One region of the Methylobacterium sp. C33D genome, then DNA from elsewhere that is predicted to be linked to it. Evidence: predicted binding sites of a transcription regulator. Region 1 holds the regulator's gene; the other holds the start of a gene.
The links. Region 1 encodes HrcA, which represses chaperone genes, less so after heat shock. Its sites were predicted from a motif close to GTTAGCACTCNCNNNNNGNGAGTGCTAAC; they were not measured.

Region 1 (5,571 bases):
GTGTCACCGCCCAGACCGCCGCGCTCTGCGCGATCCTGCTCTCGCTCGGCGGTTGCGTCGGCAGCGACCTCGCGCGACGCGCGACCGGGCCGCAGGCCGAGCTGTCACCGCCGGCCGCGGTGCCGGATGCGCCGGGCGCCGCGCCCGCGGCGGCGCCTATGCCGGCCGCGGGCGGCGGTCGCATCGGCGCGGGATCGGTGAAGGTCGCCCTGGTGATGCCGCTGACCGGCCAGGGATCGACCGTGGGGGCCGCCATGCGCAACGCGGCGCAGCTCGCCTACGACGAGGCCCAGCAGCCCGACCTGACGCTCCTCGTCGAGGACGACCGGGGCAGCCCGGACGGCGCCCGGGAGGCGACCCAGGAGGCGCTGAGGCAGGGCGCCGAGATCGTGCTCGGCCCGCTCTTCGCCGGCAGCGTCCAGGCCGCCGCGGCCGTCGCCAGGACCGCCGGCAAGCCGGTGATCGGCTTCTCGACGGACGCGACCGTGGCGAACCCGGGTGTCTACCTGCTGAGCTTCCTGCCGCAGCCGGAGGTGGACCGCGTGGTCGAGGACGCGGTCGCGGGCGGGAAACGATCCTTCGCGGCGCTGATCCCCGAGACCGCCTACGGCAACGCCGTCGAGGCGGCGTTCCGGGAGGTCGTCGCCCGGAAGGGCGCGCGCGTCGCCGCCGTGGAGCGCTACCCGGCCGGCGCGCCCGGCCCGGCGGTGGAGCGGCTGGCGCGGGTGATCGGCGGGCCCGGCGCCATCGCCGACGCGCTGTTCATCCCCGAGACCGCGGACGCGATGCCCGCCGTGGCGGCCGCGCTGACGAAGGCGGGCTTCTCGCCGGCCCGGGTGCGCCCCCTCGGCACCGCCCTCTGGAACGAGCCGTCGCTGTTCGCGCTGCCGGCCCTGCAGGGCGGCCGCTTCGCCGCGCCGGACCGCGTCGGCTTCTCGAACTTCAGCGCGCGCTACCAGGCCCGGTTCGGCGCCGTCCCGCCGCGGGTGGCCTCGCTCGCCTACGACGCGGTGCTGCTCGCCGCGGCCCTGTCGCGGCGCTACGGCTCGCAGCGCTTCGCCGAGACCACCCTGACCAACGGTCTGGGCTTCGCCGGCGTCGACGGGACGTTCCGGTTCCGGCCCGACGGTCAGAGCGAGCGGTCCCTCGCGGTCTACGAGATCCGCAACAACGCCGCGACGCCCGTCAGCCCGGCGCCCCGGGTCCTCGCGAAGCCCGCGATCTGATCAGGCGGCGAGCTCGGCGACCAGGGCGTTCAGCACTGGCGCGCCCCGCGCCGTGGCGGCGATGCGGCCGCCGGGCAGGCGCGCCAGCAGGCCATCGCCGATCAGCATGCCGATCCGGTTGCCGTTCAGCGGCCGGCCCTTGAGCGCCGCGTAGCGGTCGGGATCGATTCCCTCGCGCAGGCGCAGGCCCATCACCAGGAACTCGTCGGCCTGGTCGGCGGACGAGAGGCTCTCGGTCTCGACGATCCCGTGGCCCCCGGCCTCGACGCGGGCGAGCCACGCCTCGGGAGACCGCTCCGTGACGGTCCCGATCCGGCCGCCGGGCGTCACGAGCCGCCCGTGGGCGCCCGGACCGATCCCGGCATACTCGCCGTAGCGCCAGTAGAGCAGGTTGTGCCGCGATTCCGCGCCGGGCCGCGCGTGGTTCGAGATCTCGTAGGCCGGGAGGCCGGCCTTGGCGCATAGATCCTGGGTGACGTCGTAGAGGGCGCGGCCGACCTCGTCGTCCGGCGTCACCAGCTTGCCGGCGGCGGCGAGCCCGTGGAACGGCGTCCCGGGCTCGATGGTCAACTGGTAGAGCGAGAGGTGCTCCGCGGCCCGCGCGAGCGCGTCGCTCAGCTCCGCCCGCCACAGGTCCGGCGTCTGCCCGGGCCGGGCGTAGATCAGGTCGAAGGAGGTCCGCGCGAAGGCGGACTGCGCCAGGGCGATGGCGTCCAGGGCCTGCGCCGTGTCGTGCAGGCGCCCGAGCGTCTTCAGCGCGTCGTCGTCGAGGGCCTGGATGCCGAGCGACACCCGGTTGACCCCGGCAGCACGGTAGCCGTGGAACCGGCCGGCCTCGACGCTCGACGGGTTGGCCTCGAGGGTGACTTCCGCGTCCGGCGCGACCGCCCAGTGGGCCGCGACCGCGTCGAGCAGGCCGGCCACGGTCGCGGGCCGCATCAGCGAGGGCGTGCCCCCGCCGAGGAAGATGCTGGTCACGGTCCGGCCCGGCGTGCGGGCGGCGCTGTGGGCGATCTCGGCTCGGAAAGCCGCCAGGAAGCGCGGCTCGTCCACGCCCGCGCGGCGGACGTGGCTGTTGAAGTCGCAGTACGGGCACTTGGCGGCGCAGAAGGGCCAGTGCAGGTAGATCCCGAAGCCCGCGTCGCGGGTCGGATGGTCCGGGCCGGTCGATGACATGATGGCGGGCATGTGAGCGCCCGCGCGCCGTTTGGCAATCAGGCGCCGGGCGCGAGGCAGGCGCGGCTCAGCTCGACGAAGGCCCGCGCCCGGTGCGACAGGCCCCGCCCCTTCTGCCAGTCGACCCCGTGCTTCTCCTCGGCGCTCATCTCGCCGAAGGTGCGCTCGTGGCCGTCGGGCCGGAAGATCGGATCGTAGCCGAAGCCCGCGGAGCCCTTCGCGGCGACGAGGTCGCCGAACACCCGCCCCTCGAACAGCTCGGTGTGCCCGTCCGGCCAAGCCAGCACGAGGGCGGACACGAAGTGCGCCCGGCGCTCGGCGGCGCCGCGCCGGTCGAGTTCGGCGAAGATCCGCGCCATCGCGCCGGTGAAGTCCTTGGCCGGCCCGGCCCAGCGGGCCGAGAAGATGCCCGGCGCGCCGTCGAGGGCGTCGACGCACAGGCCGGAATCGTCCGCGAAGGCCGGCAGCCCGGTCGCGTCGGCCGCCGCCCGCGCCTTGATCGCCGCGTTCTCGGCGAACATCGTGCCGGTCTCGTCGGGCTCGGGCAGGCCGAGCTCGCCCGCCGACACCGCCTCGATCCCGAAGGGCGCGAGCAGGTCGCGCATCTCGGCGAGCTTGCCGGCATTGTGCGTGGCGATCACCACCTTGCCGGTGAGACGGCGGCTCACGCGATGGCCTCCTTCTGCAGGGCGACCAGCCGCTCGGTGCCGGCGCGGGCGAGGCCGAGGAGTTCGATGAGCTGCTCCTGCGTGAAGGGCTCCATCTCGGCGGTGCCCTGCACCTCGACGATGCCGCCCCGCCCGGTGAGCACGAAGTTGGCGTCGGTCTCGGCCGCCGAATCCTCGGCGTAGTCGAGGTCGAGGACCGGCATGCCCTTGTACAGGCCGCACGAGACGGCGGCGACGTGGTCGCGCAGCGGGTCGACGGAGATGATCGAGCGGGTCCGCATCCAGGCGAAGCAATCGTGCAGCGCTACCCAGGCGCCCGTGATCGCGGCGGTGCGGGTGCCGCCGTCGGCCTGGATCACGTCGCAATCGATCGTGATCTGGCGCTCGCCCATGGCCGGGAGGTTGGTGACGGCGCGCAGCGACCGGCCGATCAGCCGCTGGATCTCCTGGGTCCGCCCCGACGGCTTCCCGGAACCGACCTCGCGGCGGGTGCGTTCGTGCGTCGCACGCGGCAGCATGGCGTACTCGGCCGTGACCCAGCCCTTGCCGGAACCGCGCAGCCACGGGGGGGCGCGCTCTTCCAGCGAGGCGGTGCAGAGCACCCGGGTGTTGCCGAAGCTGACGAGGCAGGAGCCCTCGGCGTAGCGCGAGACCGCGCGCTCCAGGCTCACGGGCCGCAACTCGTCGGCGGCACGCTTGGAAGGCCGCATCGCGGGCCCCTTCTGTCGAGAGTGTCGAGGGCCGGGCTCTTAGGCCGCCGCGCCACCGCGGGCAAGCATCGCCGTACGGATTGATCCGCGCGGGACGGTTGGACATGATCGGACCACAGGATGACCCCGTGACAAACCCCAGTCCCAACTTCTCGAACGGCCAAGCGATGCAGGCGCTCGCCGCCCTCAACGAGCGTGCCCGGGAGATCTTCCGGCAGATCGTCGAGAGCTACCTCACGACCGGCGAGCCGGTCGGCTCACGGAATCTCGCGCGCATCCTCCCGATGGCGCTGTCGCCGGCCTCGATCCGCAACGTCATGGCGGATCTGGAGCATTCCGGCCTGATCTTCGCGCCGCACACGTCCGCCGGCCGCCTGCCCACCGAACTCGGCCTGCGCTTCTTCGTGGACGCGATGCTCGAACTCGGCGACGTCAGCCAGGACGAGCAGGCGCGCATCGAGGCGCAGATGCGCGCCGCCGCCTCGGGCCACACCTTCGACTCGGCCCTGGCCGAGGCGTCGACCATGCTGTCGGGCGTCTCCCGGGGCGCCGGGGTCGTCCTGACCACCAAGGCCAACGTCAACCTGAAGCACATCGAGTTCGTGCGCCTCGATCCGGCGCGCGCCCTCGTCATCCTCGTCTCGGATGACGGCTCCGTGGAGAACCGCCTCGTGGACCTGCCGGCGGGCCTGCCGGCGGGCGCGCTCCAGGAGGCGACCAACTTCCTGAACGCGCGGCTGCAGGGCCGCACCCTGGGCACGTTGCGCGCCGAGATCGAGGCCGGCCGCAAGGCGATGAAGCGGGAACTCGACGCGATCACCGAGCGCCTCGTCGATGCCGGGCTGGCCACCCCGGTCGGCCCGACGGAGGCGCGCCAGCTGATCGTGCGCGGTCAGGCCAACCTGCTCGACGACCTGCGCGCAGTCGAGGACCTCGAACGCATCCGCCTGCTGTTCAACGACCTGGAGACCCAGAAGGACGTGATCGATCTCCTGTCCCGCGCCGAGGGCGGCGAGGGCGTGCGGATCTTCATCGGGTCGGAGAACAAGCTGTTCTCGCTGTCGGGGTCCTCGCTGATCGCGGCGCCGTTCCGCGACGGCTCGCAGAAGATCGTGGGTGTCGTCGGGGTGATCGGTCCGACCCGGCTCAACTACGCGCGGATCGTGCCGATGGTCGACTACACGGCGCGCGTGGTGTCGAAGCTCCTGGACGGCGGACGCTAGAGCGCGCCGGGCAGAGGATCCGCCCGGCGCGCCGACCTTGTCGGGACGGCCCGCTCAGGCCGGGATCACGTCCACGATCTCGTAGGTGTCGGGATCGATGATCACGATGTCGTCGCGCACCAGGATGAAGTCGTAGCCCTCGTATTCCGGCACCAGCTCAATGATCGCCGGCGGGAGCCGGTGCAGGCTGACCGAGCGCGGGATCGCCGTGCCCACCGCGAGACCGAAGGCCACGTCCCGGAGCGGCGAGACGCCCAGACGCGTGATCGAGCTGCGGAACTCGGTCCGCTGGCGGGTGTCGAGGCGGCCGACTGCCCCGCGGACGGCACCGCGGTCGCGGGCGCCGGCACGGCCACCCCGCTCGCCGGCCGGACCGCGACCGCCGCGCTCGGGACCGGCCGCATCGCGGTTGCCCCGCTCGGGTCCGGCGCGCGGCTCGCGCCCACCCCGCTCGCCGCGGTCACCGCGGTCGCCGGCATCGCGGTCACCGGCCCCGGGCTTCGCGGCCGGTCCGCCCCGGTCCGCCGGTCCGTTGCGCTCGGCCGCGCCCCCCGGACGACCCGGTCCC
Region 2 (5,571 bases), on a different contig from region 1:
TGTTCTCCTTCTCGATGCGCACGCGCTTGGCGCGGCCGAGCATGGGGAGCGTCACGTTCTCGAGCTTGATGCCGAGGTCCTCGGCGATCATCTGGCCCTTGGTCAGGATCGCGATGTCCTCGAGCATCGCCTTGCGGCGGTCACCGAAGCCCGGCGCCTTGACGGCCGCGACCTTCAGGCCGCCGCGGAGCTTGTTGACGACGAGCGTGGCCAGAGCCTCGCCCTCGATGTCCTCGGCGATGATCAGGAGCGGCTTGCCGGTCTGAACAACCGCCTCGAGCACCGGCAGCATGGCCTGGAGCGACGAGAGCTTCTTCTCGTGGATGAGGATGTAGGGGTCCTCGAGCTCGGCGACCATCTTCTCCGCGTTCGTGATGAAGTACGGGGAGAGGTAGCCGCGGTCGAACTGCATGCCCTCGACGACGTCCAGCTCGGTCTCGGCGGTCTTCGCCTCCTCGACCGTGATGACGCCCTCGTTGCCCACCTTCTGCATGGCGTGGGCGATCATCTCGCCGATCTCCTTGTCGCCGTTGGCGGAGATCGTGCCGACCTGGGCGACCTCGTCGGAGGTCGAGACCTTCTTGGCGCGCGCGATGATGTCCTTCACGGCGGCCTGGGTGGCGAGGTCGATGCCGCGCTTCAGGTCCATCGGGTTGATGCCGGCCGCGACGTACTTGGCGCCCTCGCGGACGATGGCCTGGGCCAGCACGGTCGCGGTGGTGGTGCCGTCACCCGCGATGTCGTTGGTCTTCGAGGCCACTTCGCGCACCATCTGGGCGCCCATGTTCTCGAACTTGTCGGCGAGCTCGATCTCCTTGGCGACCGTCACACCGTCCTTGGTGATGCGCGGGGCGCCGAAGCTCTTCTCGATCACGACGTTGCGGCCCTTCGGGCCCAGCGTCACCTTCACCGCGTCGGCGAGGATGTCGACGCCGCGCAGCATCTTATCGCGGGCGTCGGCGGAGAAACGAACGTCTTTCGCTGCCATTGTGTGCCTCTTAGCTAATGGTTGAACCCCGAGTCCGGGACGGCCTCAAAGGGCGGTGACGGGTGATCCGATTAGAGGGCGACGACGCCCATGATGTCGGATTCCTTCATGATCAGGAGGTCCTGACCGTCGATCTTGACCTCGGTGCCGGACCACTTGCCGAACAGGACGCGGTCGCCGGCCTTGACGTCGAGCGCGTTGACGCGACCGGCCTCGTCGCGGGCGCCGGGGCCGACGGCGACGACCTCGCCCTCCTGCGGCTTCTCCTTGGCGGTGTCCGGGATGATGATGCCGCCCTTGGTCTTCTCTTCGCTCTCGATGCGACGGACGACCACGCGGTCGTGCAGCGGACGGAACTTCATGAGCTGCCCTCTTGCTTCAGGTCTTGAGTTGGCGTTGATGCGGCCGGCGGGACCGCCGCGAACTCGACTGTTAGCACTCTGTCTCGGCGAGTGCCAAAGACGGCCGCGAGATAGGCGCGGGCGGGTTCCGAGTCAAGGCTGTCGCACCCCCGCGCGACGGCGCGATGACGCGCCGGCGGCACCGATCCCCTCATGGACGACTCGCTCTCATGCTGAGCCTGCACGGACCCGAAGGCCCGGTGGCGCTGCGACCCGGCAGCCCGATCGCGCGCGACACCGTGTGGCTCGACCTGAACGACCCCACGCCGGAGGAGGCCGCGGCGGTCGAGGCCGCGACCGGCCTGCGCGTGCCGTCGCGGGCGGCGCTCTCGGAAGTCGAGACGTCGAGCCGCCTGCGCCGGGTGAAGGGCGGGCTCTCGCTCTCGACGCCGATGATCACCTTCGAGCAGAGCGCGTCGCAGCTGAAGCCACTGGGCTTCCTGCTGACCAAGGATCACCTCGTCACGATCCGCTTCCACGAGTTGCGCGCCTTCGAGGGCTCCGCGAAGCGCATCGCGGACGGCGACGGCAGCACGACGCCGAGCGAGATCTTCCTCGTCGTCCTGGAGGAGCTGGTCGACAGCCTCGCCGACGCCCTGGAGGATATGGGATCCGAACTCGACACGCTCTCGACCCGCATCTTCGACTTCGACGTCCGCGGTGCCGAGCGGCGGCGCCTCGAGAGCCCGCCGCCCCGGCGCCGCGACCTCGCCCTCCGCCGGATCCTGCGCGGCATCAGCAACCGCGGGAAGGTTCTGGGAAAGATCCGGTCGAGCCTGCTCGGCCTCGAACGGATCATCCCGTTCGTCGCCGCGGCCTGCGACAGTCTCGGCCTGCCGGAGGATTCGCGCTTCGAGACGATCAAGCGGGACATCGAGTCCCTCGACGAGTTCGAGACGCGGCTCGCCGAGAACGTGCAGTTCCTGCTCGACGCCGCCCTCGGCCTCATCACGATCGAGCAGAACAACGTCTTCCGGGTCCTCACCGTCGTCTCGGTGGTCGGCGTCCCGCCGACGCTCATCGCGTCGATCTACGGGATGAACTTCAAGCACATGCCCGAGCTGGACTGGGCGCTCGGGTACCCCTACGCGCTCGGCCTGATCCTCCTCAGCGCCGTGGCACCGATCGTATACTTCCGCATGCGCGGCTGGTTCTGATATTCATAAGCAAAACACAGCATTCATGTCTCCATAGATCGGATAAAATGCAAATATCTGCGCGGATCCGAAATCGGCCACACAGCAGCGGCGACGTTACAAGCATTCGACCCGTGTCACCCGGATTTTAATCTGGATGAATGTCGCGATAAAGGGTTCATTAACGCTACGAGGCTAGACATGGCGCGGGAGAACGCGAGCAGCACCATGTTCAATCGCACTGTTTTCAACGAAGCCCAGGCCAAGATCGATGCCCTGGACCGCTCGCTCGCGATCATCGAGTTCTCGATGGACGGTACCGTCCTGCACGCGAACCAGAACTTCCTGCGGCTGATGAAGTACGGCCTCGGCGACGTCCAGAACCGCCATCACCGCATCTTCGTGGAGAGGGGCTTCGCCGAATCCGCGGAGTACGCGGCGTTCTGGAACAAGCTGAAGGACGGGCACTACGTCACGGGCGAGTTCCTGCGCCTCGACAAGGAGGGCGAACCAGTCTGGCTGGAGGCGACGTACAATCCCGTCCTGGACGCGCGCGGCAAGCCGATCAAGGTCGTCAAGTTCGCCGCGGACATCTCGGCGAAGAAGAAGGAGATCAACCGGCTCCTGACGATGATCGACAACGTTCCGGTGGCGGTCATGACCGCGGATCTGAAGGACAATTTCAAGATCGACTACATGAACGCCACGTCGCGCAAGACGCTCGGCACGATCGACCAGCACCTGCCGGTCAAGGTCGACGACATGCTCGGCCGCTCCTTCGACATCTTCCACAAGAACCCGAGCCACCAGCGCACCATGCTGGGGGACGCGAGCCGGCTGCCGCACAGCACCAAGATCAGGGTCGGGCCCGAGACCCTCAACCTGCGGGTCACGGCCGTGACCGACGAGAGGGGGCAGTATCTCGGCCCGATGCTGACCTGGGCCGTGGTCACCGCGCAGGTGAATATGGAGACCGAGGTCAAGCAGGTCGTCGAGGCCGTCGGTTCGGCCATCCAGGAGATGCAGAGCTCGGCCGAGGGGCTGATGCAGTCGGCCGAATCCGCCCGGCACAAGGCCTCCTCGGTCGCGTCGAACTCCGAGCAGATGAACGGGGCGATCCAGGAAATCTCGGGCCAGGTCGGGCGAGTCTCGGAGCGCGCGCAGCAGATCGCCGCCCAGGCCGGAACCACCGACGCGACCATGCGCCAGCTGGCCGAGAACGCCCGCAAGGTCGACGCGGTGGTGGGCATGATCAAGTCGATTGCCGACCAGACCAACCTGCTGGCGCTGAACGCCACGATCGAGGCGGCCCGGGCCGGCGCCGCCGGCCGCGGCTTCGCGGTCGTCGCCTCCGAGGTCAAGGCGCTCGCCGAGCAGACTGCCAAGGCGACCGGCGAGATCACCCAGCAAGTCTCGGCGATCCAGAGCGCGACCGGCGACGCGGTCGGCGCCATCGAGATGATCACCGCGGCGGTGGACGAACTGTCCAACCTCACCCTGGCGATGGCGAGCGCCGTCGAGGAGCAGGCGGTCTCGACCCACGAGATGGCGGGCAATATCGGCGGCGTGTCCGAGGCCGCCAACGCCACCGGTCAGCTCGCCCAGACCGTCCAGGGCATCGCCGACAGCCTCGCCGCCCACTCGACGAGCCTGTCGGAGAGCGTCATCCGCTTCATGAAGTCGGCCTGATCGCGCGCCTCAATCCCGGGCGAGCTGCGCCCGGCCGATGGCGAAGACCCGCCCGTCCCCGAGGAGATGGGCGGTGAAGCCGTCGGGGAACAGGCTCTCGATCGCCCGGTCGCGGACGTTCAGGCCGCCCGCGTAGGCACCGAAGGCCGGCATGACGAGGCGGGCGCCGTCCGTGACGAAGCAGCGGCGGCGCACCGCCCGCCCGCGCATCGCCACCTTCCCGCAGGGATGGAGATGGCCGGCGATCTCGCCGGGGACGGGCTCCGGGCTCGGCTCGTGGCGCAGGACGAGGCTGCCGAGCGTCAGCGCGTCGGCGTAGCGGCCGCCGACGCCCTCGTTCACGGCCGCGTCGTGGTTTCCGGCGATCCAGACCCAGTCCCGCCCCTCCTGCAGGGCCGCCACGAGGGCGCGGTCGCCCGGCTCCATGCGCTCAGGCCCGCGGGCATCGTGGAACGAATCGCCCAGCGCGACCACGCGGGCGGGATCGTGGCGCACCACCGCCTCGTGCAGGCAGGCGAGCGTCTCGCGGGTGTCGTAGGGCGGCAGGAACTGGCCGGAGCGGGCCGCGTAGGACGAGCCCTTCTCCAGGTGAAGGTCGGACACGATCAGCGTCCGGTGCTCCGGCAGCCAGAGGCCGCCGCAGAGGTCGAGCACCAGGGTCTCGCCCGCGAGTTGAAGGGTGGGGTGCTTGGGAGTCTTCTCGAGTCTCAGGCCGGCCGCCAAGATCGCATCCTCGGTGTCGTCGGGGGAGGGCGGATCGGCGGTCAGGACAGAGCCTCTTGGAGAAGCTCCGCCTCGGCCTCGGCCAGGATCTCGTCGGCGCCCTCGCCGTAGACCCGCTCGCGCCCGATCTCGAGCATCACGGACACGGAGAGCGGCGAGACCCGGTCGAGAGACCTGTGGATGATTCGCCCCTGGATGCGCTCTAGCATCATGCCGAGGCGCCTCACGTCGAGGAGTCCGGTTGCCGCATCCTGCCGCGCCGCCCGGAGCAGCAGGTGGTCGGGCTGGTGCTTGCGCAGCACGTCGTAGATCAGGTCGGTCGAGATCGTGACCGCGCGGCCGGATTTCTTCAGGCCCGGATGGTGGCGCTCGATCAGCCCGGCGATCACCGCGCATTGGCGGAAGGTGCGCTTCATCATCGCCGACTCGTCGAGCCACGCCTCAAGGTCGTCGCCCAGCATGTCGACCGCGAACAGGTCGCCGATGAAGTCCGGATCGATCGCGGCGCGCTCCGAGACGTCGCGGGTCGACCAGATGGCGATGCCGTAATCGTTGGCCGCGAAGCCGAGCGGCCGCAGGCCGGCGCGCTCCAGGCGCCGGGTCAGCAGCATGCCCAGCGTCTGGTGGGCGAGGC

Region 2: groES (co-chaperone GroES) is a predicted target of HrcA. The motif match lies at 1,420-1,448, and genes of this name have one in related genera.

The regions. Positions count from the first base shown of each region.
Region 1 covers NZ_JBKFAV010000001.1:297,564-303,134, forward strand. Annotated here, with positions in the region: gene ACLBXO_RS01470 (penicillin-binding protein activator) at 1-1,226, shown strand, start outside; gene hemW (radical SAM family heme chaperone HemW) at 1,227-2,414, opposite strand; gene rdgB (RdgB/HAM1 family non-canonical purine NTP pyrophosphatase) at 2,441-3,070, opposite strand; gene rph (ribonuclease PH) at 3,067-3,780, opposite strand; gene hrcA (heat-inducible transcriptional repressor HrcA) at 3,948-5,003, shown strand; partial or broken gene ACLBXO_RS01495 (DUF1236 domain-containing protein) at 5,058-5,571, opposite strand, start outside.
Region 2 covers NZ_JBKFAV010000015.1:44,259-49,829, forward strand. Annotated here, with positions in the region: gene groL (chaperonin GroEL) at 1-988, opposite strand, end outside; gene groES (co-chaperone GroES) at 1,060-1,350, opposite strand; gene ACLBXO_RS13880 (CorA family divalent cation transporter) at 1,560-2,546, shown strand; gene ACLBXO_RS13885 (methyl-accepting chemotaxis protein) at 2,754-4,214, shown strand; gene pdeM (ligase-associated DNA damage response endonuclease PdeM) at 4,224-4,937, opposite strand; gene ACLBXO_RS13895 (ligase-associated DNA damage response DEXH box helicase) at 4,979-5,571, opposite strand, start outside.